Regions from separate parts of the Metabacillus sediminilitoris genome, predicted to be linked through region 2. Evidence: riboswitches for the same ligand, from Rfam matches in the RefSeq annotation. Region 2 holds a riboswitch; each other region holds the start of a gene.
What was found. Region 2 has a riboswitch for lysine ahead of dapA (4-hydroxy-tetrahydrodipicolinate synthase). Riboswitches for the same ligand answer to the same signal wherever they lie in the genome.
Positions count from the first base shown of each region.

Region 1 (10,538 bases), 1.9 Mb from region 2:
ATTTTCAAATTAAGGAATTAGAAAAAAATCCAAATATAGTAAGTGTTTCAGAACGGACAATCACCTACAGTCCTGATTTTAAGATAAAAGCAGTACAGGAATATAAACAAGGGAAGTTACCTTCTCAGATCTTTATTGAAAATGGATTTGAATTAGAGATTATTGGCAAAAAGCAACCTAAACGTTGTCTCCAAAGATGGAGGGAAACCTATGATCGTTTTGGTGAGGAAGGGTTCCTTACGGAACGTCGTGGTAAGGGAAGTACAGGGAGACCATCCTCAAAATCCCTTTCTGTAGAGGAACAACTTAAGAAGGCAGAAGCTCGGATTAAATTCCTAGAGGCTGAGAATGATTTTTTAAAAAAGCTAGAAGAATTAGAAAGGCAGGCGTTGAAGAAGAAAAGATATTAACAAAGGCTGAAACGTTTTATTTGATTGAGAAGACAATTAGGGAACACCAGTTGAAGGGTTCTGTTACCTACCTATGCAAATTAGCAGGTGTAAGTCGTAGTGGCTATTATGACTGGCTAAAGTCTGCCTTATCACGGGAACTTCGAGAAGAGAAGGACGAATTAGATATAGAACTAATTAGGCATATCTTTATAAGTAAAAAGGAGAAGGTTGGAGCCCTTCAAATCAAAATGTTCTTGGAGAATGATTATTTAGCTGTGATGAACCACAAGAAGATTAGACGGTTGATGGCTAAATATAATCTAGTAGCCAAGATTAGAAGGACAAATCCTTATCGAAAAATAACAAGGGCGACTCAGGAACATCGTACCTGCCCCAATATCCTTAATCGTGAATTTAGCCAGGAAGAGCCAGGGAAAGTGTTACTTACGGATATTACCTATATTTATTATGGTAATGGACAGAAGGCTTATTTATCTTGCGTTAAAGATGGAACAACGAAAGAAATCCTAGCTTATTATTTATCGACTTCCTTGAAAATGGATATTGTACATAAGACACTGATAAAGTTAGAAAAAGCAGTAAATGGCTACTTCCATCCGGAAGCAATCTTACATTCAGATCAAGGGTTTCACTATACTCATCCTGAATTCCAGATGAAAGTAAAGAAATTAGGACTAACACAATCCATGTCCCGCAAGGGGAATTGTTGGGACAATGCCCCAATGGAAGGATTCTTTGGCCACTTCAAGGATTTGGCTGAGTTTAAAACGTGTGAAAGTATATCTGAAGTGAAAATAGAAATCGATAGAGTAATAGAGGATTATAACAACTACCGTTATCAATGGGGCTTAATGAAAATGACCCCGGCACAATACCGGGGTTACTTATTAGCAGCATAGGCACTTTTTTTAAACTGTCCGTAATGTGGGGCACAGTTCAAAATTCTAAAACAGCCTCTTTTAATTAATATATTATAAAAAATTTTGTATTAAGATACTGATGTAACATCCATTTGTACACGTGGCGTGTTCCAAAGTTCCATCCACTTTTTAATAGCAGATACTAATATGATGACACCCAAAATGAGCATGATAATTGATAATATTGCATTCAGAACATTGAAACCTGCTGCAGCTGGGTTTAAGTAAACATTTTTCACCATCCAATAGCCTGCATAGTTTACTGTAATAAACAAATAGGCAAGCGGGATGAGACATGTTAACATATATCTCCGTTTATCTGCCATTTTCAAAATAACAGTCGCACCAATAATTAACCCGATTGAGGCCATAAGCTGGTTGGATACACCAAATAATGCCCAAACGGAACCAATGTCCCCTGAATAAAGAAGATATCCCCACATAAAACATGCTAATGCACTCGCAATAATGTTTCCAGGCAGCCAATCCGTTTTTTTCAATGGCTGATAAAATTCACCGAAGAAATCTTGAATGAGATAACGAGCTACACGTGTGCCTGCATCGATTGCCGTTAAGATAAAGACGGCTTCAAACATAATAACAAATTGAAAGAAGTAAGATGATAAGGTATCAAACCAAGGTATGCTTGTAAAGATATACGTCATCCCTACAGCCAATGTTACGGCCCCACCAGTTCTACCTTCTAAATCTAATCCAATTTCACGTGCTAGTTCTGGCAAGTGAACAACTTCCATTCCTAATGTTTTAAATACTTCAGGTGTTGAGTTAATCGCAAAATAATCAGCAGGCTGTAGAGCAGTAGCTGCAATTAGTGCCATGATTCCTACTAAACATTCAACAAGCATTGCTCCAAAACCGACTACTTTAATATCACTCCAACGATCGAGCATTTTTGGTGTTGTACCTGAACCAACGAAGGCATGGAATCCAGAAATGGCTCCACATGCGATCGTTATTGAAATGAACGGCCACACTGGTCCTGCTAAAATCGGTCCGCCTCCGCCAACAAACTCTGTTACTGCTGGAAAGTGGATCGAAGGATTAATAATGAACACTCCAATAATTAAAGCGATAAATACACCAATTTTCATAAAGCTGCTTAAGTAATCCCTTGGTGCAAGTAAAAGCCATACTGGTAAAGCTGCTGCAAAGAAAGCATAAATAGGTAAAATAATAGCCAATGTTTTTGAATCAAGTGTTAAGAAATCTCCAAGTGCAGTACCTTGTATGGATGGTCCTGCAAAAACCCCAATCATAAGCAAAATAAAGCCAACTGTTGAAGCTAATTTTAAGTTTCCTGTTTTCTTGTAAAACAAACCTACACCCATCGCAATTGGAATGGTAATTCCTACTGCAAACGTTCCCCATGGGTTATTTTCAAGAGCATGAAGCACAACCATGGACAAACCAGCCATTGTAATTGTAATAATAAACAACATCGCAAGTCCTGTACAGAAACCTGCAACAGGTCCAAGTTCTTCTTTTGCTACTTCAGAAAGTGATTTGCCTTTTTTTCGCATTGACGCAAAAAGAACAACTGCATCATGTACAGCCCCACCAATAACTGCCCCAATTAATAACCAGAGCAAGCCTGGAAGATAACCAAATTGAGCTGCTAAGATTGGTCCTACAAGTGGACCAGCTGCTGCAATCGCAGCAAAGTGATGTCCGAACGTTACCCATTTATTTGTTGGGACATAGTCTTTCCCATCATTTAATTCATGTGCTGGAGTAGGTTTAGCATCATTGAGCTTTAAAACCTTAACAGCCATGAATGTCCCATAAAGACGATAAGCAATCATTAATATACACATCGAAGCAATAACTATTGTAACCGCATTCATTTTATGCGACCTCCTTATAGGTTATTTGTCTTCATGTTACTACTTAAAAACGCTAACATTGCGGTTTCAAAATAAAATGCTAAAATGAGAGACTGAGCCGCATATTTTCAAGTCTGAAATGCAATTAAAAATCCAGCAATTGTTTTAGATCCTTTGTATATGTTCGACTTACCGGTACTTTTTCCCCGTCTTTCATAATGAGATTATAGGTGGAGTGAAACCACGGCTCAATTTCTACAATTGCATATATATTTATTAAAAATGCTCTATGAACACGTAAGATTTGATGTGATTGAAGCTTTCGTTCAAAGCTAATGAGTGGTTCACTGACTTGATATTTATTTTTTTCCGTAACAACGATTGTTTTTCCATCAATTGTTCCAATATATAATAGTTCATTTACGTTGATGATGACTATTCGTTCATCAACTGTTATCGCTAGCCGGTCATTCCCTTCAGTCCGATTGCTTATTTTTGCTCCATTCATATTTTTCTTTGTACGCAGAATTTTTGCTAATTTTTGGATTGTTGTTTGAACTCTCGTTTCATCGAATGGCTTTAATAAATAGTCAATTGCATGCAAGTCAAATGCTTTTAATGCGTATTCATCAAATGCAGTTGCAAAGACAATTTCCGGCCGATGTTTTTGTTGAAGAATCTTACTAGCTAAATCCAATCCACTTTCACCTGCTAACTGAATATCTAAAAAAAGGACATCCACTTCCACCTCAAATATCTTTCCAATTGCATCGTCAATCGATTCTGCCTCACCCACAATTTCCACTTGTTTTGTTCGGCGTAATAAATATGCTAACTCATCTCTAGCTAATGGCTCATCATCAACGACAAATGCCTTAATCATCTTAATTCCCCCATTGGCTCAATTGTTAAAGGTAATATCATAGACACTTTTGTCCCACAATCTTGTCCACTGCTGATCGTAAACGATCCTTCTTGTCCATATAACTCTTCAATTCGCTTTTTAATGTTCCATAGTGCTGTTCCAGTTCCTTCATCAGAATGAACGGTTTCTTTTCCGATTAAACCAGTTAAGTTCTGAGGAATTCCCATACCGTTGTCCTCTGTGATAAGGACCATTTTCCCGTTTTTTATCTGTGCAGTAACCGCCACCTTTCCGTTTTTCATCTTTGGAAAAGCGTGACGAATGGAATTTTCCACTAATGGCTGTAAAGTAAACGGCGGGATTAAAACAGACTTTAACGCTGGATCTATCTTCATCTCAACTTGGTATTTATCAGGATAGCGAGCTTGTTCTAAGGTTAAATATGCTTCCACATGTTCAAGTTCTTTTTCAAGCGGTATTAAAATTTGCCTCGCACCTTGCAGGTTGCTTCGAAAAAATGTACTAAAATTTAATAAGAGCTTTCTTGCTTTATCCGCATCTGTACGAATTAGACTTGAAATGGTATTCATTGCATTAAAAAAGAAGTGGGGATGAACTTGCGCATGTAGCGCTTTAATTTCCGCATCCTTCAATAGTTTCCTTTGCAATTCTGCTTCTGCAAGCTCTAACTGTGTTGAAAAAAGCCTGCTTAGACCTTCAGCTAGCTCCTTCTCAACTGTATCTAATTTGCTTGGCTGGGTATAATAAATCTTTAAAGAACCTACTGTCTGATCATGTGCTTTTAAAGGCAATACAATTGCAGCCTGTAAAGGGCAGTCTTCTTTAAAACATTGTATTTCACTTCTCGACTTGGCAACTTCTACTTCCCCTGATTCTAGTACTCTCTTAGTCAATCTAGTTGCAAGTTGGTGAGATGGGTTATGATGGTCTAAACCTACTCCAACATGTGCAAGGGCACGTTCTTGATTTGTAATCGCAATTGCATCAGCATTTGTTCCCTTTAGCATAATTTCGGCAACTTCTTTGCAGGAATGCGGGTTTAACCCTTGGCGAAAAAAAGGAAGCGTTTGCTGTGCAATATAAAGAGCTTTTTGTGTTTGTAATGCACTTAGCCGTTCTTTCTCAAGAAATATGTTTTGAATGATAAAAATAAATAATAACGTTCCAAAAGCATTAATAACAATCATCGGAATAGCAATTACTTCAACAAGATTGAGAGCGGATTCATATGGCTTCGCAATCAATAGGATAATCCCCATCTGCATACATTCCATTAAAATCCCGATCACCACAGCTCCATAAGGTGATCTATTTTTTCTAATTCCGAATCGTTTTCCTATAACCCCTGTGGCGATTCCAGCAATTATTGTAGATAGAGCACAGGCAATAGCTGTAAACCCACCTAGTGTTAGACGGTGCACACCTGCGATAACACCTACACCTAAACCTACAAATGGACCACCAAGTAACCCCCCGATGACAACACCCATAATTCTTGTATTGGCTATTGCTCCATCAATATCGCCATCAGCATTCCATGCTTGCGCCATAATTGCTCCATTATTAATTAATACTCCAGTGTAATTGCTAATGATGCCAAATAGACCAAATATCATAATTAAACTTATTTTTTCAGTAAAAGTATGCTCATTATGGATGATTTGGCGAAAAGATTGCATCTTAGAAAGCAAAAACGCAACAATAACAAGAATACCAACTCGCTCTATCATTAAAGGCAATAATTCAATCATATTCGATTCCTTCTCCCTCCCAGCCTCAGAGTTATATTATACAATATTTTAAATTTCTGATGAGGAACTGACTTCACAATTAATATGCAAGTAAAAGATGAAGTAAACTATTTAATCCAGATTTCTTCAATAAAAAAGGAAGAAAACACAATTTTTAAATAGAATGATCTATTTACTTGGCTAGACCAGTTATAAAAACAGCATATCTTTTACTTTCCTCCATTAAGAAAGGCATTACTGCTCAATGCAGTAATGCCTCAAATATTCTTATGCAACTTGTTTAGAAGAAGAATTAGGCTTAAATTCTCCCTCCCATTTTGAAATCACTACTGCTGCAAGTGAATTACCTACAACATTTACTGCTGTTCTAGCCATATCTAAAATCCGATCGATACCAGCAATAAAGGCTAAACCTTCAATCGGAATTCCGACTGTTCCTAATGTCGCCAATAGTACAACGAATGATACCCCTGGTACACCAGCAATACCTTTAGATGTCACCATAAGAACTAGCATTAAAGAAATCTGCTGTGATAGTGACAGGTCAATTCCATACATTTGTGCAATGAAAACGGCAGCTAATGCTTGATATAATGTTGAACCATCTAGATTAAATGAGTAGCCCGTTGGAATAACAAATGAAGCAATCCCTCTTGGACAGCCGAATTTAATCATTTTTTCCATAATTCTTGGTAATACTGTTTCTGAACTTGCTGTAGAGTACGCAAGCAGTAATTCATCTTTTATTAACTGAATAAATTTGAAAATATTAACCCCAGCCATTTTTGCAACGATACCTAGTACCACAATAATGAAAAACGCCATGGTCAGATAAACAGTAATAACTAATTTCCCTAGAGGAATGAGTGATTCTAAACCAAATTTAGAAATCGTTACTCCGATTAACGCGAATACACCGAATGGTGCAAACTTCATAATTTGATTTGTCATATAAAACATAGCGTCAGCTGTACCTTGGAAAAATGCTAACACTGGCTTTCCTCTTTCTCCTATTGCTGTCAGTGCAAAACCAAATAAAACAGAGAAAAAGATAATAGCTAACATATCTCCTTCGATAAAAGCAGTAAAAATATTGCTAGGAACGATATTGACAAATGTTTCAGCAATACCGTGAGTTTCTACATTCTCAGCTGTTTCAACATAACTATTGATATCGGTTTTTTGAATAGATCCCATATCCACTCCAGCACCAGGCTGGAATAAGTTCGCAACAACCAGACCAAGTATAATAGCGATTGTCGTAATGATTTCAAAGTAGAGGATCGTCTTACCACCTAAACGGCCAAGTTTTTTTGTATCGCCAACACTTGCAATCCCAACAATAATACTTGAGATGACAATTGGTATAACAATCATTTTTATTAATCTTAAAAATATATCACCGATCGGCTGTAAATATGCAGCTACTTGTGGATTACCATAAAAGATCGCTCCAACAATAATCCCAAGAATTAAACCGATGAGAATTTGCCAAGCAAGTCCAATTCTTTTCAACGTTATTCCTCCCATCTTACACTTATACATTATATATAATATCCTAAAAGAACTTTTTCTACAATAATAATAATTACGGTTAGGAAATAAGAACCACCCTATAGATACAAAGAACTTAATTGTTTAAATATTCAGTTTTAAATATTACAGAATAATAAAAAAGGTTTATTTTCACAAAACAGCTCCACTTTATAGGCCTAAATAATCAAATAATAAAAAACAAAGCAATAGGTATTTCTTCTCGATTTCACTTTGTGTTTTTGTCGGTTGGAATCGAACCACTTCCACACCCTTTAGAACCAATTTCAATTTTCACCTGTTATCTGGTCTGGAGGATGGCCCTTTAAGTCATGATCACCTTTCACTCACTATGATATTGGTATTGTCATATTAAAAATCAGCTTGTACAATTTTTACCAAGCTGATTTTTCGCTTTCATCTTTCCTGTCTAATAAGATATCGAGTGAATATGCAATATTTTAGTTTTTATTAGTAAGCTGGTGATTCTTTTTCCCGCGATTAATAATTGGGTACAAGATCACTCCAGCTGCGAATAGTCCTATTCCCAATGTAAATGTCACCATATCAGCTATTCCAGATTTAATGACATAAATCGAGTATATAAGGGCAAAAACTGCAATGATTCCATCTACCATACGCAATCCATTTTGATGATCATATGTCTGTCCTTTTATAATTAGCTTCAAGAAAAAAATAGCTGAGACTAAATATGGTATCAAATAAGCAAGCGTTGCTGATGTCGTTAAAAATGTATAGGCCTCACTTATCGTACCTGATATAACCGATAGAATAAATAATTGTGACATTGCATTTGTTAATGTTAATGCTCGTACAGGGCTTCCCTTTTTATTAACCTTAGCAAAATATTTCGGAAAGACTCCTTTTGCTGCCGCTTAATAAGGTACCTCAGCACTTAGCAGGATCCAACCAATTGTTGATCCAAATAAGGCAATAATAGCGAGTATCGCCATAACTGTCGCACCGGTGTCACCAATCATAACAGAAAGTGCATCCACAAACGGTTTATCAGAAGCTCTTAAAACCTCTTGCGGTAAAACCCCCATAATAAGCAACGTTATTCCCATATAGATCAATAACGCAATAAATAAGCCGATAACCGTGGCGCGGCTGACATCTCTTTGTGATTTTGCCCGTCCAGATAAAATAACAGCTGACTCAATTCCAACAAATGCCCAAAGTGTTGATATCATCGCCATGTTAATTTGAGAAGAAAGTCCATGTGTTTGACCTGCTGAATCTATTACTGGTGTATAAAGATCCCCAAGGTTTGAATATTGAAATGTGAATAGTGCTGCAACAATAAATAAAGCAAAACCCATTATTTTCGTAACTGTCGCAACTACATTTAATTTTCCTGCAGCATTAAGGTTTGTAATTAAGATAAAATGAGTTCCCCAAAGCAAGATTGTACAAATAGTAAATGTAACAAATCTTCCAACCTCAATATCTTGATTTCCAACTGTTAATAAAACAGTAGAAGCACTCATAATCGGGAAGAATGTTGACAAGTATCCTGCAAAACTTGTAATGATGGCAACATTACTAATCCAGTTCGCAATCCAATATCCCCAAACCATACTAAATCCGGCTATATCTCCCGTACGAGGTGATTCAAATAATTCACGGGCATAGCTTTGCGGACCGGCAGTTAAGTCAGGTCTTCGAATCGATAATTTCCCAAAAACTAGTGCAATCATTAATACACCAAGACCTGTAAGTAACCATGCCAATGCGACGCCAAGAGGACTTGCTGTCTGTGCTAGTGTGCTCGTCAGCATGAATATCCCTGAACCTACCATATTACCTACAACTAAAGAGGTTAAAATCAACAGCCCCCACTTTTTTTCTTTCATCATAAACCCTCCGAAAAAAGCGCATGAAATTGTATATTCATGCGCTTTGAATTCAAAAAAACCGCAACAATCTCTTCATAGCTCTCCATAGATGTTAATCTATGACAGTACTACACCTTTTTGATGCAGTCCCAGTATGGATAGCTGGTGTGGTTACCCATACTTCGGCAGCAATTCCTTTTGTGTTTATTTCTACAATCCCACCAGATCTCCAAAAACACTACTCATAACCGCTGCAACCTCTACCTCACCGAGATATGATGAGGATTTCACCTATATAATTGTTTAGTTTTGAGAATATCAAATCATTTTATCCAGTGTCAATAAGCTACTAAAATGCTTTAATATTCTTATTCTTCAGAACTAAATTTTTCGTTTCATTCTACTATTGAGAGTTATTCTTTAAGATGGTAGGGAACAGTAGTGACAATAACATCCTTTCTATAAAGAAGTACTGCACGAATGAGTAAACTTGACTGATTGTGAAGAATATTATGCCATTTTTTCTTTGGAATGAACTGCGGTATCAATACAGTTACCCGATAGTTCGATTCGTTTGCTTTATGTTCTACTGTGTCAATGAACTTTTTTAACGGATGGATAATACTTCTGTAATAAGAGTAAAGTGTAACTAATCTTATATCAGGCTGCCATTTTTGCCATTTTTCTTCAAATGTTTTTACATCTTTTCTTTCAAAGGAAACATACACCGCAATAATTTGATCTGCCTTAAGAGACTTTGCATAGTTTAGCGAGTTTTCAACCACATGAGTGATTCCAGCTACAGGTACAATAATGACATTTCCTTCAATTGGTTTAACAGGATCACAAGTTGTTATCCTTAGCTGGTTTCCTACCGCCAAATAATGACTTTTAATCCGATGAAAGATGATAACAAGTAATGGTAAGAAAATTAAAACAGACCATACTTGACCAAATTTGGTGATAAAAAATGTTAACATAACTAGAAAACTAATTAAGGCACCAATGAAATTGATCACTAATTTAACAATCCAGCCTTTAGGCTTTTCTCGAATCCATTTTACGAGCATCCCGGTCTGAGATAATGTAAAAGGTATAAAAACTCCTACAGCATAAAGTGGTATCAATTGTTCTGTTTGGCCTTTAAAAACAATGATTAACAGAATTGATGCGGCTCCTAGAAAAATAATTCCATTTGAATACCCTAAACGATCGCCTCTTATCGTAAACATCCTTGCAATATATTTATCCTTAGCAAGGTTAAAGGCGAGTAATGGAAATGCTGAATATCCGGTATTCGCAGCAAGTACAAGGATCATAGCTGTTGTTCCC
Region 1 covers NZ_CP046266.1:4,608,263-4,618,800, forward strand. Annotated here, with positions in the region: one part of gene GMB29_RS22285 (IS3 family transposase) at 1-351, shown strand, start outside; one part of gene GMB29_RS22285 (IS3 family transposase) at 351-1,312, shown strand; gene cstA (carbon starvation protein CstA) at 1,402-3,198, opposite strand; gene GMB29_RS22295 (LytR/AlgR family response regulator transcription factor) at 3,323-4,060, opposite strand; gene GMB29_RS22300 (sensor histidine kinase) at 4,057-5,814, opposite strand; gene GMB29_RS22305 (cation:dicarboxylate symporter family transporter) at 6,082-7,329, opposite strand; partial or broken gene GMB29_RS22310 (amino acid permease) at 7,809-9,227, opposite strand; lysine riboswitch at 9,295-9,477, opposite strand; gene GMB29_RS22315 (APC family permease) at 9,620-10,538, opposite strand, start outside.
Region 1: it holds a riboswitch for lysine, as region 2 does, so the genes downstream of both, GMB29_RS22310 (amino acid permease) here and dapA (4-hydroxy-tetrahydrodipicolinate synthase) in region 2, are expected to answer to the same signal.

Region 2 (10,538 bases):
AAGCCTTTCCCAACCCATGGATTGTGAGGCAATCCTGAATTCATCCAAAGACGCGGACTTTCGATACTACCTGCAGCCATCACTACAACCTTTGCCTGCAACTCTTCCTTTTCACCTGTCCATGTATCACGTATGACGACGCCAATCGCACGCAACCCTTCAGAAGAGTCTATATCCGTTACTATTTTCAAAACAAATGCATTTGGCCTGATTGTGACATTACTTGTTTTTAAAGCAAGTGGCACATAGCTGACATTTGTTGAGCGCTTAGCAATTTTATCCATCGAGGGTCCATGAGGACAACCGTTGACACAATGCCCCGCAAGAGTGCAGCCTTCCATCCAGGATAGTTCCTCTAAACGAACATGAGGATTTAAAATATTGTTATTGGGAGGTAAGATCGCGTTAGGTTGTGGCCGAAAACCCGGGACTGTTACATCCAGTGTAGGAATCAGATGCCACCCAGCCTTTTTCGCCCCATAGTAGAATAATTCTTCTTTTGCAGTAGTCGGTGCAAAGTTTACCGGTAATGTATCTTCAACCTTTTCATAGTATGGAATAAGTTCCAGATAAGATAGTGGCCATACATGATCTACAGCCATTGGGAATGCTCGGGGGCAATTAGCTGTATAAACTTGGGTTGTTCCACCAACACCTGAGCTTTGCCAAATCATCCCCTTCTGTTTTATATTCCGAAACCATTGGGAACGACTGCGGTCAGCAGGCCCCCACCGAAATCTGCCAGATACCAAATCATTCATATTCTGTTCATACTTGTTTACCAATTGTTTATAAAGGCTTACATCCAAATCATCAAATGTAGAACTAATTTTGGCACCAGGCTGCAGATTCGGATTCTGCCATTTTTTATTTCCATACCATGGCCCTGCTTCTAAAACCAACACCTTTAATCCCATTTCACCAAGTTCTTTCGCGATGACGGCTCCGCCACCGCCAGAACCAATGACAATCACGTCCTCTTTCGCCATGAATCTTCCCCCCTCTTATGCGGAAATGCCATTAAGTATCCACGAAAATCACGATAGCCAAAAGCAGGACCTGGATATTGTACTTCGATCCAGCCTGGTGGAAAATATTCGATTCGTCTAGATTCAGGCGGAAGTAGACGTGTTGATCCATATGCATTCCATTCCGAATAATGCCCAAACATCGTAAGTTGATTTAGTACATCCATCATATTTTGAATAAGTCCTGGGTTATTTTGATAAGGTGAAGGCAAATTTTCGAGATTCAATTCAAGTCGCTCCAATAGAGTAATAGCTTTTAACCTGTCACTCTCCATAAGAGAAGCAAATGGACCGCCTCCCGAAAAGGCACATACATTTAGAGGATATTTCACCTGTCCCGTTTGGATTAATTGTGCGGCTGCAACATCGAGCAATTGTGCTGTTGATTTTGAGAAGGTTGGATGAACTAGTTGTAATTGCATTTCTATTGGAATGCTTATAGAGTGATCTAAAATCCAAATTATATATTCATAAACACTTAGATCAAGTGCTTCATCTACTTGTGCCATTTTTATTATTTTATTATAGCTAGTAGTTGGTGGGATAATAGCGTGTTCGAGTGCCTGAAAAGTAGCTCTCGTATATGGATTATAGATTCCATTGTATGCTCTATTTTTCGCTATCTTGCTTACCCCCTTAAACGTTCAAAAATCATTTCATATTACTCTTTATCCTTATTTAGCTGATGATTTTTCTATGTCAGGAAGTTTCGGTTCATGGTAACAGTATCGATCGATCCATGAAAATAAAGATATGGACAAAAGAAAAAAGATCCTCTTAAAAGTAAAGGATCTTCTAAAATATTCGTCAATGTCGTTAATTACTACTATGAACTCCCATTCCTGCCTTAGTAACGGATATATTTGATGGACGATGGAGATCCCCTCCATACTAGGCGATTACCACTAATAAACAATGAAAGTGACCTTAATGAGTAGGCTTTTTTTTCAGTTCCATGTGAGTATCAGTTGGTATTTTATCAAGAATAATACTCGTCATAGAACCAATAAATGCACTTCCAATAATATCAGATGGATAATGATGGCCTACCCAAATACGTGAAAAGCCAGTTAAGCCTGCCAAAACCATCATGATTAAACCAAGGACACGGTTATAAAGAAAGATAGATGTTGAAATAGCAAATACTAACAGCGTGTGTTTACTAGGAAACGTTGAATCCATTTTTGATGGAATCAATATGCCTACGCGGCGTTTCATAAAAGGACGTGGTTTAAAATAAACCAATTTAATGATTGTATGTATGATCAAGGTAATCCCCGAAGATTTCACCGCATTTCCAGCAGCTTTTTTATTGGAATCATTTCTAAACCACATAACTATCAATACAAAAACAAATACATATCGAATCTTATTTGAAATCACTATCATCAATAAATCAATGGGTGTACAACGTCCTGATAGACCGTTGATGATATTAAAAGCTTTGTTGTTCATAAAAAAGGATCTCCTAACCTTATAGATATAAATAAAATTCCCCGTGAAGCAGGAATTATGTATAGATAACTCTAATTAGTTGCAACAATAAACGAAAGCAATCATATCTTACAGTTACCTGAAGAACTGCTGTCTCGTACCAAATGTACAAGTATATTTGGTATTTTATTGAAACTTTTTCTTTCGTTTAAAATAAGTGGTGGTGGATTCATGTGTTAGTAGATGCTTATTAAGGAGTTGGTTTTATTGGACCTACTTGTAGGCATATTACACTTTGTTGGTGAAATCACTTCTGCTGCAGCTATGGCAGCTTGGAGTTATTTTCATGAAAAACTTGAACGGAATAATTGATATAATGGGGGGGCTAGTCTGTTTCGATTAGTCTCTTTTTATATCGCATTTTCTTTTGAAGGACATCAATCTGTATGTTATTCAAGTGTCTAAAACGTCATATCATTATAATTACTTAGACAGGAAGAATTCAGATGTTATGATCAAAAGGCAAGTTTAACAGAGCTTATAAAATAATAAATACCCAAAGAAGTTGGCGTATTCCATCCAAGATAAAAAATCATAATTTCCTTGCAATTGAAAGAATTATCTGTTATATTACACTCAATTACATATTTCTTATTTCAAAACCTTTTGAAGTGAGGATAGAGGCGCAAAGATCATTAGTATACAATTCGAGGAGAATGAGATCCAGTGACGATTGTAGAAAGGGGTATTTGCCGAAGCGGAAAGAATCTCATGTTCTTGAAGCTGGTTCTGCTATTGAATAAATACAGAACTGTCATATAGGAAACTATATGGAGGGCTATCGCACGGGAACGATTTTTGATTCTTATTGTTTCTAATGCAACAGCGAATCCCTCGTTGTTGCTTTTTTGCGTTTATGGAAAATTGCCCTACCCTCCTCTTATTAAAAAATACAAAAAGGGTGTGTAGATATGAATTTTGGTCAAGTATTAACAGCAATGGTGACTCCGTTTGATCATAATGGTGAAATCGATTTTGAAGCTACGAGAACGTTAGTGAATCATCTTATTGATAATGGCTCTGATGGACTAGTGATCGCTGGGACAACAGGCGAATCACCAACACTAACAACTGAAGAAAAAGTAGAATTTTTTAAATTTGTTGTAAACGTTGTTGCAGGAAGAGTGCCAGTCATCGCTGGGACCGGCTCTAATAATACAAAAGCATCGATCAGCTTAACTCGTCTTGCTGAGGAAGCAGGAGTTGATGGCATTATGCTGGTCACTCCATACTATAACAAACCATCACAAGAAGGCATGTACCAGCATTTTAAAGCCATTGCCGAATCAACGGTATTACCAATCATGCTTTACAATATACCAGGTCGAAGTGTTGTTAACATGACGGTTGAAACGATTGTCCGCCTTTCAAACATAGAAAATATTGTTTGCATCAAAGAAGCAAGCGGTGACCTTGATGCGATGGCGCAAATCATAAGTAAATCAGCTAGTGATTTTACATTGTACAGCGGTGATGATGGCTTAACAGTACCTGTATTAGCGATTGGTGGGGCTGGAATTGTTTCCGTTGCTTCCCACATCATTGGCAATGAAATGCAAAATATGATCAACAGTTTTAAAAATGGCGATGTTATCAAAGCTGGTGTATTACATCGCGAGCTTCTGCCGATTATGAACGCATTGTTCGCTGCACCAAATCCATCACCTGTAAAAGCAGCCTTGAATATGCGCGGGATTCAAGTTGGCGGTGTTCGCTTGCCGATGGTGGCTTTGAATGATGACGAGACAAGAGCTTTAAAGAGTGTTCTTGAAGCTAGTAACATCAACGTTAGCAGCTAACTAACCATAAACAAAAGGATAGATGAACAGGCAAGTCCTTATCAAGACCAAAAAAGAGATAGATAAATGGAAGGACATGACATATTAGTCATTTATAATATGTCATGTCCTTTGTTCTTTATGGGAAGAAAGTAGGCTGTCTTAATTTCTCTTTGTCCTCAATAATTATCTGTGTACCCGCGTGTGCATCGAGTATTGAACTGATTACTTTTATCCAATCCCCAAAATTAGAGAGTACTTCTCCTTCCAGTTCGATTTTTTCATCACTTGTAAAGGCTTGAGTTGTAGTACCAATACTATCTAAAAATGTTCCAATGCTTCCAACCCAAGACGACAGTACTATTTGTCTTTCATTTTCATCTGCTCTAACTTCCTCACTAATCAACATAATTTTAGATAAATATAATGATTCCATTATTGCACCGATGAATTGAATCCAGACTGCAATGGAAACCTGTTTTTCAAGTTGGTTAATCAATTCCTTATTGTCATTATGACTACTTTCTTTGGTTTGATTTTTGGTTTCTGATTGAGTATTCACTTTATTTCACCCCATTCTTTATACACGTTATGCAATAATATGGACAAATGCGAATGTTAAATTTACTTTTGATGGGGATATAATTATTCAACTCCCTCTATATAGAAAGGAAAAAGCGATCCTTCTTTATTGAAGCATCGCATCCTTTCCTTTAAATACATTTAAGTGACATGGGTATATACCTTTCTTTTCTATAAATGAAGATCTATTAACTTTTCCGCATTGATCATATTACTTCTACTTTTTTCTTAACCGGGATCCAAATTTCGCTTTTAAATGTTGGTGATGTTAAATCTTTACCCTCGTTCCACAATATTTCTGGTCCTTCTGTCTGTTGATAGTATGAAGATGGAAACCATTCGGCATATATACGTCCCCAAGTTTCTTGCAGTGTATGAGGAAAAGGACCGACTGAATCGAATACTGCCCACGTTAAGGCAGGAATATCGAGTTGTGTAAGGTTATCCGGACAATCCTTCGTTGTTGCCACACCAATATAATGATCAAGATCTCCTTTTTCCTCCATTCGGCCTTCCGAAAAATTTGTTGATGCCTGAATCAGTCCGATCGGTTCAACATTAGATAGTTCTTTCAGTTTATTGATCATCTCCATATTCAATATTTTCCACATTGCTGTTATTTCCGTGTTTTCTCCTTGGAATACAATCGGCACTCTTTTCTTAATCCCAACGATGTGAAATGCCGCTTTTTCTTCGATTCGGTACTTCATTTCACTTCCTCCTTTAATTGATAATTGGAAGGTCATTTGTGGATAGGCCTTTAGTGATTGCCCATTATTTCTGGCCTGTGATGGTGTTACACCATGCAATCCTTGAAAAGCTCTCGTAAATGAATCTGCTGAGCTGTATCCATATTGCATTGCAACATCAATTATTCTGATGTGACTGTTAGTAAGCTCAAATGCTGCAAGGGTCAGGCGTCTGCGACGGATGTATTCTGAGAGCGTAATACCTGAGAGGAAAGAAAACATCCGTTTAAAATGATATTCAGAACAGAAGGCAAGCCTTGCAACTTCTTTAAAGTCAATCTCATGTGTAAGATTTTCTTCTATATACAGTAACGCTCGATTCATGTTCTTAAGCAAATCCATTACATAACCTCCTTCATCAAAAGAATAGCAGGAATTGATTATTTCCATCCGACATTTTGTGCACCATTATGTAGTGTTACGTTTAAATGCAACATATCCGATTAGAATACCTAGTTCATCCTCCAACACATATCATTTCACATTATCTTCCCTTAATAAGGAAGAAGTGACGACCATTGTACAGTCATCACTTCATTCCTTCATTCCTGATACTCATCCTCACTAAATATTTCAGCAAGAAATTTATCCCTATGTTGTAAAAAGTATTTTGTTATTTGATAATGATCTGTCATTTCATAATCGATCTGTGCAATTTGTTCCTGATCAAAACTTAAAATATCTGCATTAGGATACCCCAATAAGATTGGAGAGTGTGTGGCAATGATAAACTGAGCATTGCCTTTAGAAGCTAAATCATGAATAATTCTCAAAAAAGTTAATTGTCTTTGTGGTGACAACGCTGCCTCTGGTTCATCTAAAAGAAAGATGGATTCCTCTTTAAAGCGATGTAAAAATAATGACAAAAACGATTCTCCATGTGATTGTTCGTGAAGCGATCGTCCACCGTATTGACGAAATCAGGAATCATCCACTTCATCAATATGTGTAGCAAAGTTATAAAACGATTCTGCTCGTAAAAAGAATCCGTTCGATATTTTAGGTAACCAGGAAAGTCTTATATATTTACCGAGCACAGATTCTGATGCATAAACATCATATGTATTATTGCGTCCCCCACCTGCTGTATTGAATTCACATTTGTCTGCAATCGCTTCTAACAAAGTCGATTTGCCAGAACCATTTTCGCCAACGAAGAAGGTTACATTCCTTTTTAAAGAGATCTCTTGGAGATTTCTTATCGCAGGAATTGAAAACGGATAACGATGAAGAGAAGGTATATCCTCACGTAAAAGTGTAATTCTTTTTAAAAACATTTTAAATCACCCATAAGAAAGTATATCAGATAAAAAAAGAGAGATGGAAACAAGTTCAAAATACGGTGATTGTTCACAAAATTGCCTGATAGTAAAAAGAAAATTCTTCCGACATTCCCCTATCAAAATGAAAGGACATACATAAAACGCTTGAATACAGGAAAAATATCCATATCAATAAAGCAAAGGAAGTTATAAAAGTGAAAAAGAGAAATACATTTATTATTTTAATGACCATTTTGCCTTGGCTAAGTATTCCGCTTCTTGGTGTCAGGACCTTTAAAAGATTTCTTCCAAGTGTAATATTTATGAATTTATATCTAGTAGCAGAAGGCAGATTCGCGGAAAAGAAAAAGTGGTGGTGGTTTCCATTCTCTGTAAAACCTAATGTATTAGCAGAGCTACCCTTAATCATTGGTCCATTTTTTGTTGGCTCATTTTGGATTTTGAAATACACTTACGGAAAATTCAACTTATATCTTTTGGCCAATGTTATCATTGACTCTTTATTTACCTACCTTGGCATGAATTGGCTTAAAAAGATCGGGTATGTTAGTTTAGTTAGGTTAACAAAGTTTCAATTATCATTAGTATTTTTAATAAAAACATTTTTATTGTATGGCTCTCAAGTTTTATATGAAAAATGTTTCAATCCATCTTTGAAATAGAATGCAGTTGAATGAAGAATTTGTATATGGTACGGACGTTAATCAACCTGTACCTGCAGAAAAAAGCAGCATCATATTTGAAAGACACTTCAATAGTATAATCAGATTTTGACTTACGGTGAAAATATAAAAGAGTAACACATGTGCGTTACTCTTGGAATTTAAATAAAACCATGCAAAAAATAACATCAGTGTGCAGAAACAAAAGTGAGGCATCTCTCAAACGATCATGTACTACTTAATCTGATACTTTTCCATTTTTTTATATAATGTCCCCCGAGAAATACCCAATTGTTTAGCTGTCTTTGTTAAATTATACCGATTATCACGGAGAGCCTTCATGATTTGGGTATGTTCATCTTCTTCATTTTGGGGGATCATGGTCTCTTGTGTCTCTTTTTCTTTCTTCCCTGCAGATTCTACAATGTAATCTGGTAAATGGGCTGGAAGGATTCTGGCATTGTCAGCGAAAACAAGGGCATGTTCCATCACATTTTTCATTTCTCTGACATTACCTGGCCAATCGTATGATTGCAAAATCTCTACCGTCTCAGGCATCAAGATATAATCAGAAACATGAGGATTTTGCTTTCTCAAAAAGTACTCGGCGAAATGTACAACATCATCTTGGCGTTCCCGTAGCGAAGGAACTTTTAATTCAATCACATTCAAACGATAATATAGATCTAAGCGAAATTTTCCTTCTTCGGTCGATTTTTTCAAATCCTTATTTGTTGCAGCTATTATTCTTACGTCTAAAGGGCGAGGACGGTATTCGCCAACGCGAGTCACCTGTTTTTCTTGCAGTACTCGCAGCAACATGGCCTGGATCGGAAGCGGAAGTTCCGCAATTTCGTCAAGAAACACCGTGCCGCCATGTGCTGCTTCAAAAAGCCCTGCTTTTCCTTCTTTCATTCCCCCTGTAAACGATCCTGGTGCATAGCCAAACAATTCACTTGCCACAAGGTCATGAGCCAATGTAGCACAGTTCAACGCAACAAAGGGTTTGTCTTTTCTCAAGCTGTTGCTGTGAATGTATTGTGAAAGGACTTCTTTGCCTGTTCCGCTTTCTCCGATTAAAAGCACGGACATATCTCGTTTCGCAACCTTCTTTATTTTTTCCAGTAAACCCAGCCACTGTAGTGATTTTCCAATCACACCTGTTTGTGTCTCATCGTCACTCTCCGTCGTGCCGATCGTTGCTGGGCCCCCTCTATTGCTATGCTGGGGTTCTAAAGATGGGCGTTTACATGTGCGCATAGGTTTTCGCCGCATTTGGATAATGGCACCAATCATCTGATCACGGTAATACACAAACTGGAGGCATCCCCCTGAAGAATCACTTGAAAAAGGCAATGGGTGCTCTTTGGGAACGGATGTGGTGGAAAGACGAATAACCGATTGTTCTTGGCTCATTTGGAAGAAATGATGCCAATCAAATTGGTTGCTCCACTCCTGCTGCTGATTGATGATGTCAGGATCATTGCTTCGCACGATCTGTCCGTCATTATCAACAGCGATCAGGATATCATTCGCTATACGTAGTTCTTTTTCTAAGTAAGCGTTCTCAAGAAAAAGTTTATGAATCTGCAGTTGGCTAAATACTTCCATCTCTAAGCTTTTCGCCAGCATTTCTGTCAATACCATGGCATTGGCAGGAAAATCCTCCGTAAAACAGGTTAAATCCAATACACCTATCGTCTTACTGCTGATCGGATGAAAAATCGGAACACCTGCACAAGAGATCATCTGCCAGCTCTCACAGAAATGCTGCGCATCTTGGATCACGACAGATTTTCCAGCTATAAGTGTCGTACCAAATGCCGTCGTTCCGCATAACTCTTCACTCCATACTCCGCCAGGCACCGCATTGAAGGTTTTCAGCAGCTCCTTCAGCCCCTCCTCTGCGTATACGCTAAGGAGTCTTGCATGGTTATCCGCTAAAATGAAGGAATACCTTGAACTCGCAAATGACTTAATTTTGGGGATAATGGTCTGGAATGCACGGTATAACAGGCTAGAGGTTTGCAGCACTTGTATTTCCGCCTGCTTTAGTACTTTAGGTGATTTACGCAAATTCAAATCAACATTGTACGATAAGCTTCTATTCCAGGATTCAGCAATGACGGGTGGCGTATTAGCATTTACTTGTTTGCTGGAAAGGAAGTTATCTCTAGCAAGAATTCGTTCATGATACATAGATTAGCTCCCTCCATATATTTCTATTAACCTATTATAATACACAGTTACCATTGAAGGCGAGAATGCTCCCACTTCCATTTAAGTGTGAATCGTTCACTAGTGTATGGTAATAGCATTACTGGAATACTCTAGTACAACAAGAAAATCCCTAAGTCGCTTGGACAAAGGGATTTTTAACATAAGATCAGAACGGAAACGGACGTTTCTCCTTTTGCACAGACACCCAGCGAGTAGTCGTAAACTCTTCGAGAGACCAATCACCGCCATAGCGACCTAAACCAGAGGATTTTTCTCCACCAAATGGGATGTTAGATTCTGTGTTCACACTTTGGTCATTAACATGAATCATTCCCGTCTCGATTTGTAAGGCAACTTCCACACCATGCTCTACATCACGGGTAAAAATTGACCCACTCAAACCATAATCACTTTCATTCGCAATTTGAATCGCTTCTTCTTCACTCTCTACTGGTAAAATGGCTGCAACAGGTGCAAATTGCTCATTCTTTGCTATGGCCATATCATTGGTCACATTTGTGAGAATAACTGGTTCCATCAGGTTCCCTGCCACATTTCCCCGCTTGATACATACTGCCCCTTCACGGATAGAATCATCGATCCAGCCTTGGACTTTATATATTTGCTTCTTATTAATAAGCGGGCCAACAAATACGGAAGGATCAAACGGATTTCCTACCTTCACAAGTTGCGTTTTTTCCTTAAAAGCTTTAACGAATTTATCATAAATATTCTGATGTAC
Region 2 covers NZ_CP046266.1:2,665,591-2,676,128, reverse strand. Annotated here, with positions in the region: gene GMB29_RS12665 (GMC family oxidoreductase N-terminal domain-containing protein) at 1-989, opposite strand, end outside; gene GMB29_RS12660 (hypothetical protein) at 971-1,537, opposite strand; gene GMB29_RS12655 (undecaprenyl-diphosphatase) at 1,956-2,483, opposite strand; lysine riboswitch at 3,133-3,311, shown strand; gene dapA (4-hydroxy-tetrahydrodipicolinate synthase) at 3,434-4,321, shown strand; gene GMB29_RS12645 (hypothetical protein) at 4,440-4,862, opposite strand; gene GMB29_RS12640 (AraC family transcriptional regulator) at 5,089-5,973, opposite strand; partial or broken gene GMB29_RS12635 (AAA family ATPase) at 6,174-6,908, opposite strand; gene GMB29_RS12630 (hypothetical protein) at 7,109-7,576, shown strand; gene GMB29_RS12625 (sigma-54-dependent Fis family transcriptional regulator) at 7,811-9,775, opposite strand; gene GMB29_RS12620 (aldehyde dehydrogenase family protein) at 9,963-10,538, opposite strand, start outside.

Region 3 (10,538 bases), 2.7 Mb from region 2:
ACATGTGCAAATAGACCGACAGAAAGTAAAATCACATACATGACCGAGATAAATCTTATTGTGTTCTGCATTTTCTATGTTCCTTTTTCCCCTAGTATTTTCCGGTTCATCAAAAATATTCTTTCTACTAGAGGTAGAAATGGGCTTGTAATGGAACACAAAGAGCAAATTCTTAACATAAAAAAGCTCCAGATCAATGATGATCTGAAGCTTTTTACAATTATTTTAATGTTCGTTTTAAAAATTCCCTCGTACGTTCCTGTGTAGGATGATTGAAAATTTGCTCAGGACTTCCTTCTTCCGCAATAACTCCCTTATCCATAAAGACAACACGATCAGATACTTCCTTCGCAAATTCCATTTCATGTGTGACGATCAACATCGTTAGCCCTGTTTTAGCAAGCTCCTTCATAACTTTAAGAACTTCGCCAACCATCTCTGGGTCAAGTGCTGAAGTTGGTTCATCAAATAACATCACATCAGGTTCCATTGAAAGGGCACGGGCTATTGCTACACGTTGTTTTTGACCGCCTGATAATTGTCTTGGTTTGGCGTTCATGTATTTATCCATCCCAACGACTTTCAAATATTTCATTGCCACTTTCTCGGCCTCTTCCTTAGAACGCTTCAACACTTTTACTTGACCTACAACACAATTTCCAAGGACATTATGATTGTTAAATAAGTTAAATTGCTGAAAGACCATCCCTAAATGCTGACGATATGAGTTGATATCATGCTTATCGTCTAAAATATTTTCACCATTATAGATAATTTGACCGCCGCTTGGTTTTTCTAGCAAATTAATACAACGAAGAAGAGTCGATTTACCAGATCCAGAGGAACCGATGATAGTGACTACTTCTCCTTTATTTACCGTGAAATCAATATCTTTTAAAACTTCATGAGTTCCATAGGATTTACTTAAATGTTGTACTTCAATTACTTTTTCCATAGTCTCTCCTCCTTCTTCTGTTATTTTTCAGCATCATGTACATTCATTGTGTAGTTATCAGGACCATCTAATTTCTTTTCGATATAACGTAATATTCTTGTAACTGCAAACGTCATAATAAAATAAATCACACATGCTACAAAGAATGATTCGAAATATCTAAAGTTATTACCTGCAATTGATTTTGTTTGGAAATATAATTCGGTTACCGAAATAACGTTAAGAACAGAGGTATCTTTAATATTAATGACAAACTGATTACCTGTTGCCGGAAGAATATTACGAACCACTTGCGGCAATACGACATTCATCATTGTTTGTAGATGATTCATTCCTAACGCATGTGCTGCTTCAAATTGGCCTTTATCAATCGATACAACACCACCGCGAACAATCTCAGCCATATAAGCTCCTGTATTAATCGACACGATAAAGATTGCTGCAGCTAACGGATCCATATCGATCCCATACGCTAAAGCTGAGCCATAAAAAATAACCATCGCTTGCACAATCATCGGTGTTCCGCGGAAAAATTCAATATAAATCGAAAGAATGACATTAATCACTTTTAATAAAATCTTTTTTGCACCTTTTTCAGGCATTGGAATCGTACGAATAACTCCCGCCAGCAATCCGATGACCGCTCCAAAAATAGTACCTATTAATGCAATTAAAAGTGTTACTCCTGCTCCACGCAGGAACATCGGCCAGTTTTCTGTAATAATTTTTATGATCCACTCAAATGTCATGGTTCTCCTCCTTTACTTCATCATAAAACCGACTGTAAGAAGTTACAGCCGGTTTTAACTTGATCCTTATTCTGCTGCTGGTTGATTTTTAATCGCCGCATCCATGATACTAGTACGTTCTTCCTCTGAAATACCTGCTAAAATTTCATTGATTTTTTCTGTCAATTCACTGTCCTTTGCAACACCTACAGCAATTGCTGTATCATCATCAGATGTTTCAAATCCTTTAGTAAATTCAACCATTGCAAAATTTTCGTTAGCAGCTGATGCACTAACAGCTTCAGGTCGCTCTGAAACGTAACCATCAATGACTCCTGATTCAAGAGCCACCCTCATTGCTGGGAAGTTATCCATAGCTGGCTCTTTCGCGACACCTTCAATTTGATCAATGACTGAATAATGGAATGTATTTAATTGAGCTGTTACTTTAGCTCCTTTGAAATCTTGGATTGAAGTAGCACCATCATACTTGCTGCCTTTTTTAACGACCATAACTAAATCTGATTTATAATAGTTGTCTGAGAAATCGATTGTTTCTTTTCGTTCAGCTGTCGGCGACATGCCTGCGATAATCGCATCGATTTTACCTGAAGTTAAAGCCGGAACAAGTCCGTCCCATTCTGTTTTTACAATCACTAATTCTTTTCCTAAACCATCAGCAATTTTTTTAGCGATCTCAACATCATAACCGCCAGCATATTCTGCATTGCCATCAATTTTAACAGCACCATTTTCATCACCTGTTTGCGTCCAGTTAAATGGTGCATATCCAGCCTCAAGACCAACCTTGAATGTATTATCGTCTTTAGATGAAGATTCTGGACTGCTGCTTGTGCCACATCCTGCTAATAGGATAATAGCTGAAAGTAATGTGACGATAAAAAATGGTAATTTTCTTCTCATCATTATCTTCTCCCCCTGTTTTCTGGTTTTAACTAAATAAAAAACGGCCTGAGATAAACTCAGGCCGTATGTATAGTCACCTTAAAGTCCTCTTCTTTCCCCAAATGAGATAGCACAACTCAATAAACCGGGATGTTTATTGAGACAGTCCTGCAGCTCTTAACTACAGACCCAGCTAGTAATACTGAGAATATTACCCGCTTCGGCGACATTTCCTTCTCCATAGCATCATCGTTTTCTCTAAACTCCACTACAGACTGTTAAATACCGCGCCTCTACCTCACTGTAAAAAGTGAGGTTACTATTAAATTATATGTCTATTATCCTACAATAACATATGCAATCTGTCAACACAGCTTTAAATAGGTAAATTTTAGTATATGGTTTTCATAAAGAGTCACTAACCTTCCTTATATTTACAAAATTACCTATAGAACATAGAATCTTTTTGCTATACTCTTTAAATAAGACATACAAGTAAAGTGTGGTGAATCGATTGTTTAAACTATTGCTAATTGAAGATGATGAAACACTATTTCAAGAAATTAAGGATCGATTGACTGGGTGGTCTTATGATGTTTATGGAATTAACGATTTTAGTAAAGTAATTCAAGAGTTTACTGCCATAAAGCCAGATCTAGTCATTATAGATATTCAATTGCCGAAATTTGATGGATTTCATTGGTGCCGAATGATTCGAACACACTCAAACGTTCCAATTATTTTCTTATCCTCGCGTGATCATCCGACTGATATGGTGATGTCTATGCAGCTTGGAGCTGATGATTTTATCCAAAAGCCATTCCATTTTGATGTACTCATTGCAAAAATACAAGCTATTCTTCGGCGAGTATACAATTACAACACTGAACCTATATCCCTCAAAACATGGAGCGGGGCAACGGTTGATTATGAAAAAAATGTGGTAACTAATGACGCAGGCTCAATCGAATTAACAAAAAATGAAGTTTTCATATTAAAAATACTAATCGAACATAAAAATAAGATCGTAAGCCGTGAAGAATTAATAAGAAGCTTATGGGATGACGAACGGTTTGTAAGTGATAATACCTTAACCGTCAATGTTAATCGATTGCGGAAAAAACTAGAAGAACTCGGGTTGGGGCGTTATATTGAAACAAAAATTGGACAGGGTTATATTGCAATTGAAGAGGAAGATGCAAATGGTTAAAACATTCTTAATGGAAAGGCGAAGCTGGATTCTTTTCTTTTTATTCCAGCAGTTGATTATCCTCTTTATCGCTTATATAGATACAACGATCCCATTCCAGTCTGTAGTCTATTTGATTTTCATATGCATGATCGTGTTTAGTCTTTTTTTGTTTATCCGTTACAACAAAGAAACTAAGTTTTATAAAAGATTAGAAGAATGGGAAGATCATCTAGATTTAACAAGCTTAAATGAATCGGATAGTCCCTTTGAAAAGATAATTGAAAAACGGATCACTGACCAAACAAAACAATTGAAACTTATTGTTTCACAAAATCGAATGATTGTTGAGCATGAAAAAGATGAACTTTTATCTTGGATTCATGAGGTAAAGACACCTTTGACAGCGATGCATTTAATGATAGAAAGATTAGATGACTATGCATTAAAATCACAACTAACCTATGAATGGCTGCGTATCCACCTGCTATTAGATCAGCACCTCCATCAAAAACGGATTACCTTTATTGAAAATGACTTATATTTAGAGATGCTTCCTATTAAAGCCATCATCACAAAAGAGCTTAAAACGTTACAAACATGGTGTATTCAAAAAGGGGTTGGCTTTGATATACAGCTTGAGGTAACCGAGGTACTTAGTGATGCAAAATGGCTGGCTTTTATTATAAGACAGCTATTATCTAATGCGGTAAAATATAGTGATTCAGGCGATATCATCATTCGAAGCTATAAGCATGATGATCAAACGATTTTAGAAATTCAAGACTTTGGCAGGGGCATTGATTCTAAGGATTTACCGCGAATTTTTGAAAAAGGCTTTACATCCACAACGAAACATGATGACAATGCGTCTACAGGTATGGGCTTATATTTATCAAAAAAAGCGGCAAAACCATTATTAATATCGATAAATGTTTACTCCATAATCGGTGAAGGTACAACCTTTGCTTTGCTCTTTCCAAAAAGAAATGATTTCGTGAATATAATCGGCATGTGACATGAATGTCACATGCTTTTCTTTTTTGTTCGAACAATCAAAGGAAAGCATGACATTGATTTTTTATAATGAAACTACCAAATGAAGGGAGTTATCTGCATGCTTATATTAGAAGCAACTAAAATTCATAAAAGCTATGGGAATAAATTCAATAAACAAGAGGTATTAAAAGGAATTGACATTCGAATTCATAAAGGTGAATTTGTTAGCATCATGGGAGCATCTGGTTCAGGTAAAACAACGCTTCTCAATGTTTTATCATCTATTGATAAGGTCAGCCATGGAACAATTAAAATAAATGAAAATGAAATGACAAAAATGAAGGAGAAGCAGCTTGCTGAATTCCGTAAAGAACATTTAGGATTTATCTTTCAAGAATATAATTTATTAGACACGTTAACAGTGAAAGAAAACATTCTTTTACCACTATCCATTACGAAAACACCTAGAAAAGAAGCAAATGAAAAATTTCAGGAAGTGGCAACTGAACTTGGAATATATGAATTAAAAGATAAGTATCCAAATGAAATTTCCGGCGGTCAAAAACAGCGGACATCCGCTGCGAGAGCATTTATTCATGAGCCAAGTATTATTTTTGCTGACGAACCAACTGGTGCACTTGATTCAAAATCGGCTTCCGATCTATTAAATAAATTAAGCGACTTAAACGAAAAACGAAAAGCAACCATTATTATGGTTACTCACGATCCTGTCGCTGCAAGCTATTGCAGCAGAGTCATTTTTATAAAAGATGGGCAAATCTATTCACAGCTAAATAAAGGTGATCAAGAAAGACAAAACTTCTTTAAAGACATTATGAAAACTCAAGGCGTGTTAGGCGGCGTGCAATATGAACATTAACCAGCTCATCATCCGCAACCTGAAAAAGAATCTAAAAAATTATTACCTTTACGTCTTTGCCTTAATCTTTAGTGTTGCCCTATATTTCGCCTTTGTCACATTGCAATACGACCCATCAATGGACGCAGCAGAAGGATCAATAAAAGGAGCTGCTGCCATTCGAACGGCATCAGTTTTACTAGTTGCGATTGTTTCGATCTTCCTTTTATATGCAAATACCATTTTTATTAAAAGACGCAGTAAAGAAATTGGCTTATTTCAATTAATAGGGATGACAAAAAATAAAATCTTTCGCATCTTAAGTGCTGAGAATTTAATTCTCTATTTTGGTTCTTTATTGATTGGAATATTTGTTGGGTTTTCTGTGTCAAAAATCATCATTATGATCTTATTTAAGACGACTGGCGTCAAGGCAATTGCGACCTTGCAGTTTTCAAATCAAGCGCTTATCCAAACACTTATTGTTTTTTTCATCATCTACCTTTTTATCATGATGATGAATTATCTATTTATTAAAAGACAGAGTATTTTATCGCTGTTTCGAGTGACTTCTTCAACAGAAGGAAATGTAAAGAAAATGTCGATCTTTCAAATGATAATCGGCATAGTTGGAATGATATTCATTATTTCCGGCTACTATGTTTCATCAAAACTATTTGATGGAGACTTTACTTCAATGACCGAACTATTCGCTGCCATGATCTTTATTCTTGGCTCTGTCATCATTGGGACATATCTGTTTTACAAGGGATCTGTCAGTTTTCTAGCAAATATGATTCGAAAAAGTAAAGACGGATATTTAACGATTAATGAGGTATTATCCCTTTCTTCGATTATGTTTCGTATGAAATCGAATGCCTTGCTATTAACGATTATTACAACCGTATCTGCCCTTGCCATTGGTTTATTATCGTTAAGCTATATCTCCTATTACTCAGCAGAAAAATCTGCCGAAAATAATGTACCAGCTCATTTTGCGATGACAAATCCAGGCGATGCAGAAGCATTCACAAAGACATTAGAAGATCATTCTATTAACTATGAGAAGAAAGTGATTGAAGTCATTCAAGCTGATATTGATGTCGAACAAATATTGGATGCAAACCTCAATGAGTTAAACGTGGATCCTCATATGATGACGATGCCGGTTATTAGTGATAAAGCTGTTGAAAACATTGATCTTTCGAAAGATGAGAGTGTTTTTACGGGGTACGATGATCTGCTTCAAAAATTTATGACCTTAAAGGACTCTGGAACGATTGAAGTAAAAGGCAAAAATGAAGTGATTCCGCTGATTTATCTAGGTCTAAGAAAAGATCACCTCATTTCCTATGATTTTACAAGCGGCGGGCTTCCGACTGCTATTGTTGACGAAAGTATATTTAACCGTTTAAAGAAGGATATTAATCCGGAAATTCAAAAGGGATCTACTATTTATATTGGGATAAACATTCAGGACGAAGAAAAGGTAACTGCAGCAAATGACCTTTTTCATGACGGAAAATTCACCAATAACCATAACTCCCGCCTTGACATGAGTAACAACCAAAAAATGAATATGGGACTTATCATGTTCATCGTTGGATTCTTAGGACTAACGTTTCTCATCACTTCGGGATGTATTCTCTATTTCAAACAAATGGATGAGAGCGAAGATGAAAAAGCAAATTATACAATTTTAAGGAAACTTGGCTTCACACGCGGCGACCTTCTAAAAGGCATTCAGTTAAAACAGCTCTATAGCTTCGGTATTCCATTAGTTGTCGGTCTCCTTCATAGCTATTTTGCCGTTCAATCAGGCTGGTTTTTATTCGGAACAGAGGTTTGGACACCAATGGTCATTGTTATGGTACTTTACACTGCACTCTACTCCATATTCGGTTTCCTTTCTGTTCTGTATTATAAAAAAGTCATTAAAGAAGCACTATAATAAAGCAAAAGCTCCAAAAGAATTGGAGCTTTTTTTCGTCTTCTTCAACTATAATCCTGTTTATTCCTTTCTGTAAATTGTCCATTTTTTCTACCGACAGTAATTTGTTAATAAAGTTCATCCTCTCTGATAAGCATAAAAGTGTACAAAGCTTATCTGAATTTAATACGATATCGATAAAAGGAGGAAATACAACATGATTAATAATGAAGCAAATTTACTATCTCCATTTACGTTTGCAAATGGAGTCCAATTAAAAAATCGAATTGTTATGGCACCAATGACAAACTTCTCATCTCATCCTGATGGAACAGTAACTGAGGCTGAAGTAAATTATTACGCTCGCCGCTCTAAAGGTGTCAGCATGGTAATTACCGCTTGTACATATGTCACGCCAAACGGAAAAGGTTTCCATGGTGAATTTGCTGGAGATCGAGATGAAATGATCCCAAGCTTAAGACAATTGGCAAAGGGAATTAAGGACCAAGGAGCTAAAGCAGTTCTACAAATATTTCATGGCGGAAGAATGTGTCCACCAGAATTAGTACCAAATGGTGAAATTGTAAGTGCAAGTGATATACCTGCAGAAAACCAGGATGTAAAACCTAGAGCATTAACAGAAGTAGAGGCTGAAGAGATTATTCAAGCCTTTGGAGAAACAACACGACGTGCGATTGAAGCGGGCTACGATGGAGTTGAAATCCATGGTGCAAACGGATATTTAATCCAACAATTCTTTTCACCACATTCCAATCGCCGTGAAGATCGATTTGGAGGCAGTATTGAAAAACGAATGACTTTCCCTTTAGCAATAGTAGATACAGTCATGAGCGTCGTGAAAGAACATGCTAAAACTCCATTTATTGTAGGTTATCGTTTTTCACCTGAAGAGCCTGAAACACCTGGAATTACGATGGCAGATACATTAACTTTAGTAGATGCTTTAGCAAATAAAGGCTTGGATTATCTACATGTTTCATTATCTGAGTTCTTTTCAAAACCTAGAAGAGGTGTAGATGATGTAAATAAATCCCGAATCGACTACTTACTTGAAACAATTAATAATCGTGTTCCTCTTATAGGCGTAGGATCTATTTACACGGCTGAGGATGCCCGCAAAGCATTTGCGACCGGAGTCCCTTTACTTGCAATAGGAAGAGAGCTTATTATTGACCCAGATTGGGTTCAAAAAGTAGCAGAAGGAAGAGAAGACGAAATTGTGACCAAGATTGATAAAGATAAGCAGGAACAATTGGTCGTACCTGATCCATTATGGAAGGCTATTATCCATTCCCCAGGCTGGTTCCCAGGTATTTAACGGTTACCTGATAGATTGTTTATCATTTGCAAGCCTCCGCTTTAGCGGGGGCTTTTGATGGTTACTAAAAAGCAAATTTCCATATACGTATGGCAAGGAGAGATTTATTTCTAAGACATATTTTCAGTTCACTTTTTAGCAGCCGTTTTTATTAAATGCTTTATATTTTTTTAACAAATTCAGATTTTAATTTCATAGCACCAAAACCATCTATTTTGCAATCAATATCATGATCTCCATCAACTAAGCGGATATTTTTGACTTTTGTACCTACTTTTATAACAGAGGAAGTTCCTTTTACTTTCAGGTCTTTAATTACTGAAACAGCATCACCATCATTTAACACATTTCCGTTTGCATCCTTGAAAACCTTTTGATCTTCATTGCTCTCGGATTCCTCTACCGTCCATTCATGGGCACATTCTGGACAAACATAAAGACTTCCATCTTCATATGTATATTCTGAATGACATTTTGGACAATTTGGCAAATTAGACATCATTTTATTCCCCTTCTTTTATATATTTTCTTATATACTGGCATAGTTGTATCATATAAACAAGCTATCTTTTAGATTTTATAAGTAGCTGGATTAACCACTTTATTAATTGAAATCACACAAATAGTTTATTACAGGACTACGATTAATCTTAAGAATGTCCCCTTATCAATTTCCTAATGAAAAACGTGCATTTGCTCTTATTTTCAAGTAATAAACAAATAGACAGTCACCCATTCGAACCTTCATTAATAGTGTAATTGTGTAAAGAAGGAGGATATCGGAGTGGGAACACTTTTAGAAAAGATATGGATTGACGAACAGTTGGAAACATTGCCCTTATGGCAACAAACAGCCTATAGATCCTTTTCTTCCATGATAGCTGATGATGAAAATATGTATCCATGTATTCCTGCAAAATATGGGTTTTTATCAAACAATTTGAGGTTTAGTTTTGTCGGCGATCCACGAGAAGAGAGTTCAATAAAGGAACTTGCTGATGCTTTAAGGGAATATAGAAAATGTTCACGTCATACAGGTAAATATTCCTCTTTAGCGGTTTTCTTTGAAACACCCGAAGATATGCTTAAAGATCATGATGTTGAAAACTATCGTGAATTATTTTGGTCTGTTTTAAATAAGGTTACAACATTTGATGAAAAGGAATGGCCAGATTATATTCCAACAGACCCCTCAAACAACAAATGGGAATTTTGTTTTAATGGAGAGCCGTATTTTATCTTCTGTGCTACGCCTGCTCATAAAATTCGTAAAAGTCGTTATTTCCCCTCCCTATTCATGGCATTTCAGCCACGTTGGGTGTTTGAAGAAATGAACGACTCTACAGCATATGGACGCAAAATGAAAAAGGTAATACGTAGGCGCCTTGTTAATTATGATGGAATTCCAGGTCACCCTGATTTAAAATGGTACGGGCAAGAAGACAATTTTGAATGGAAACAATATTTTTTAAGCGATGATAACAGCAGTCCTTCTAAATGTCCCTTTATGAGAATGAAAAACAAACTTTCTGGTTTACTAAAGTAAAAGCGGTTATATGGAATATATAGAGCAGGCTCACAACTATCTGAGTCTGTTTTCCTTTGCCTTTAGGATCGATATTCAAGGGATCGT
Region 3 covers NZ_CP046266.1:5,518,196-5,528,733, forward strand. Annotated here, with positions in the region: gene GMB29_RS26450 (GerAB/ArcD/ProY family transporter) at 1-71, opposite strand, end outside; gene GMB29_RS26455 (amino acid ABC transporter ATP-binding protein) at 221-955, opposite strand; gene GMB29_RS26460 (amino acid ABC transporter permease) at 976-1,704, opposite strand; gene GMB29_RS26465 (transporter substrate-binding domain-containing protein) at 1,771-2,607, opposite strand; lysine riboswitch at 2,710-2,893, opposite strand; gene GMB29_RS26470 (response regulator transcription factor) at 3,104-3,799, shown strand; gene GMB29_RS26475 (sensor histidine kinase) at 3,792-4,796, shown strand; gene GMB29_RS26480 (ABC transporter ATP-binding protein) at 4,896-5,657, shown strand; gene GMB29_RS26485 (ABC transporter permease) at 5,647-7,587, shown strand; gene GMB29_RS26490 (NADH-dependent flavin oxidoreductase) at 7,784-8,905, shown strand; gene GMB29_RS26495 (zinc ribbon domain-containing protein YjdM) at 9,066-9,404, opposite strand; gene GMB29_RS26500 (YqcI/YcgG family protein) at 9,690-10,451, shown strand.
Region 3: it holds a riboswitch for lysine, as region 2 does, so the genes downstream of both, GMB29_RS26465 (transporter substrate-binding domain-containing protein) here and dapA (4-hydroxy-tetrahydrodipicolinate synthase) in region 2, are expected to answer to the same signal.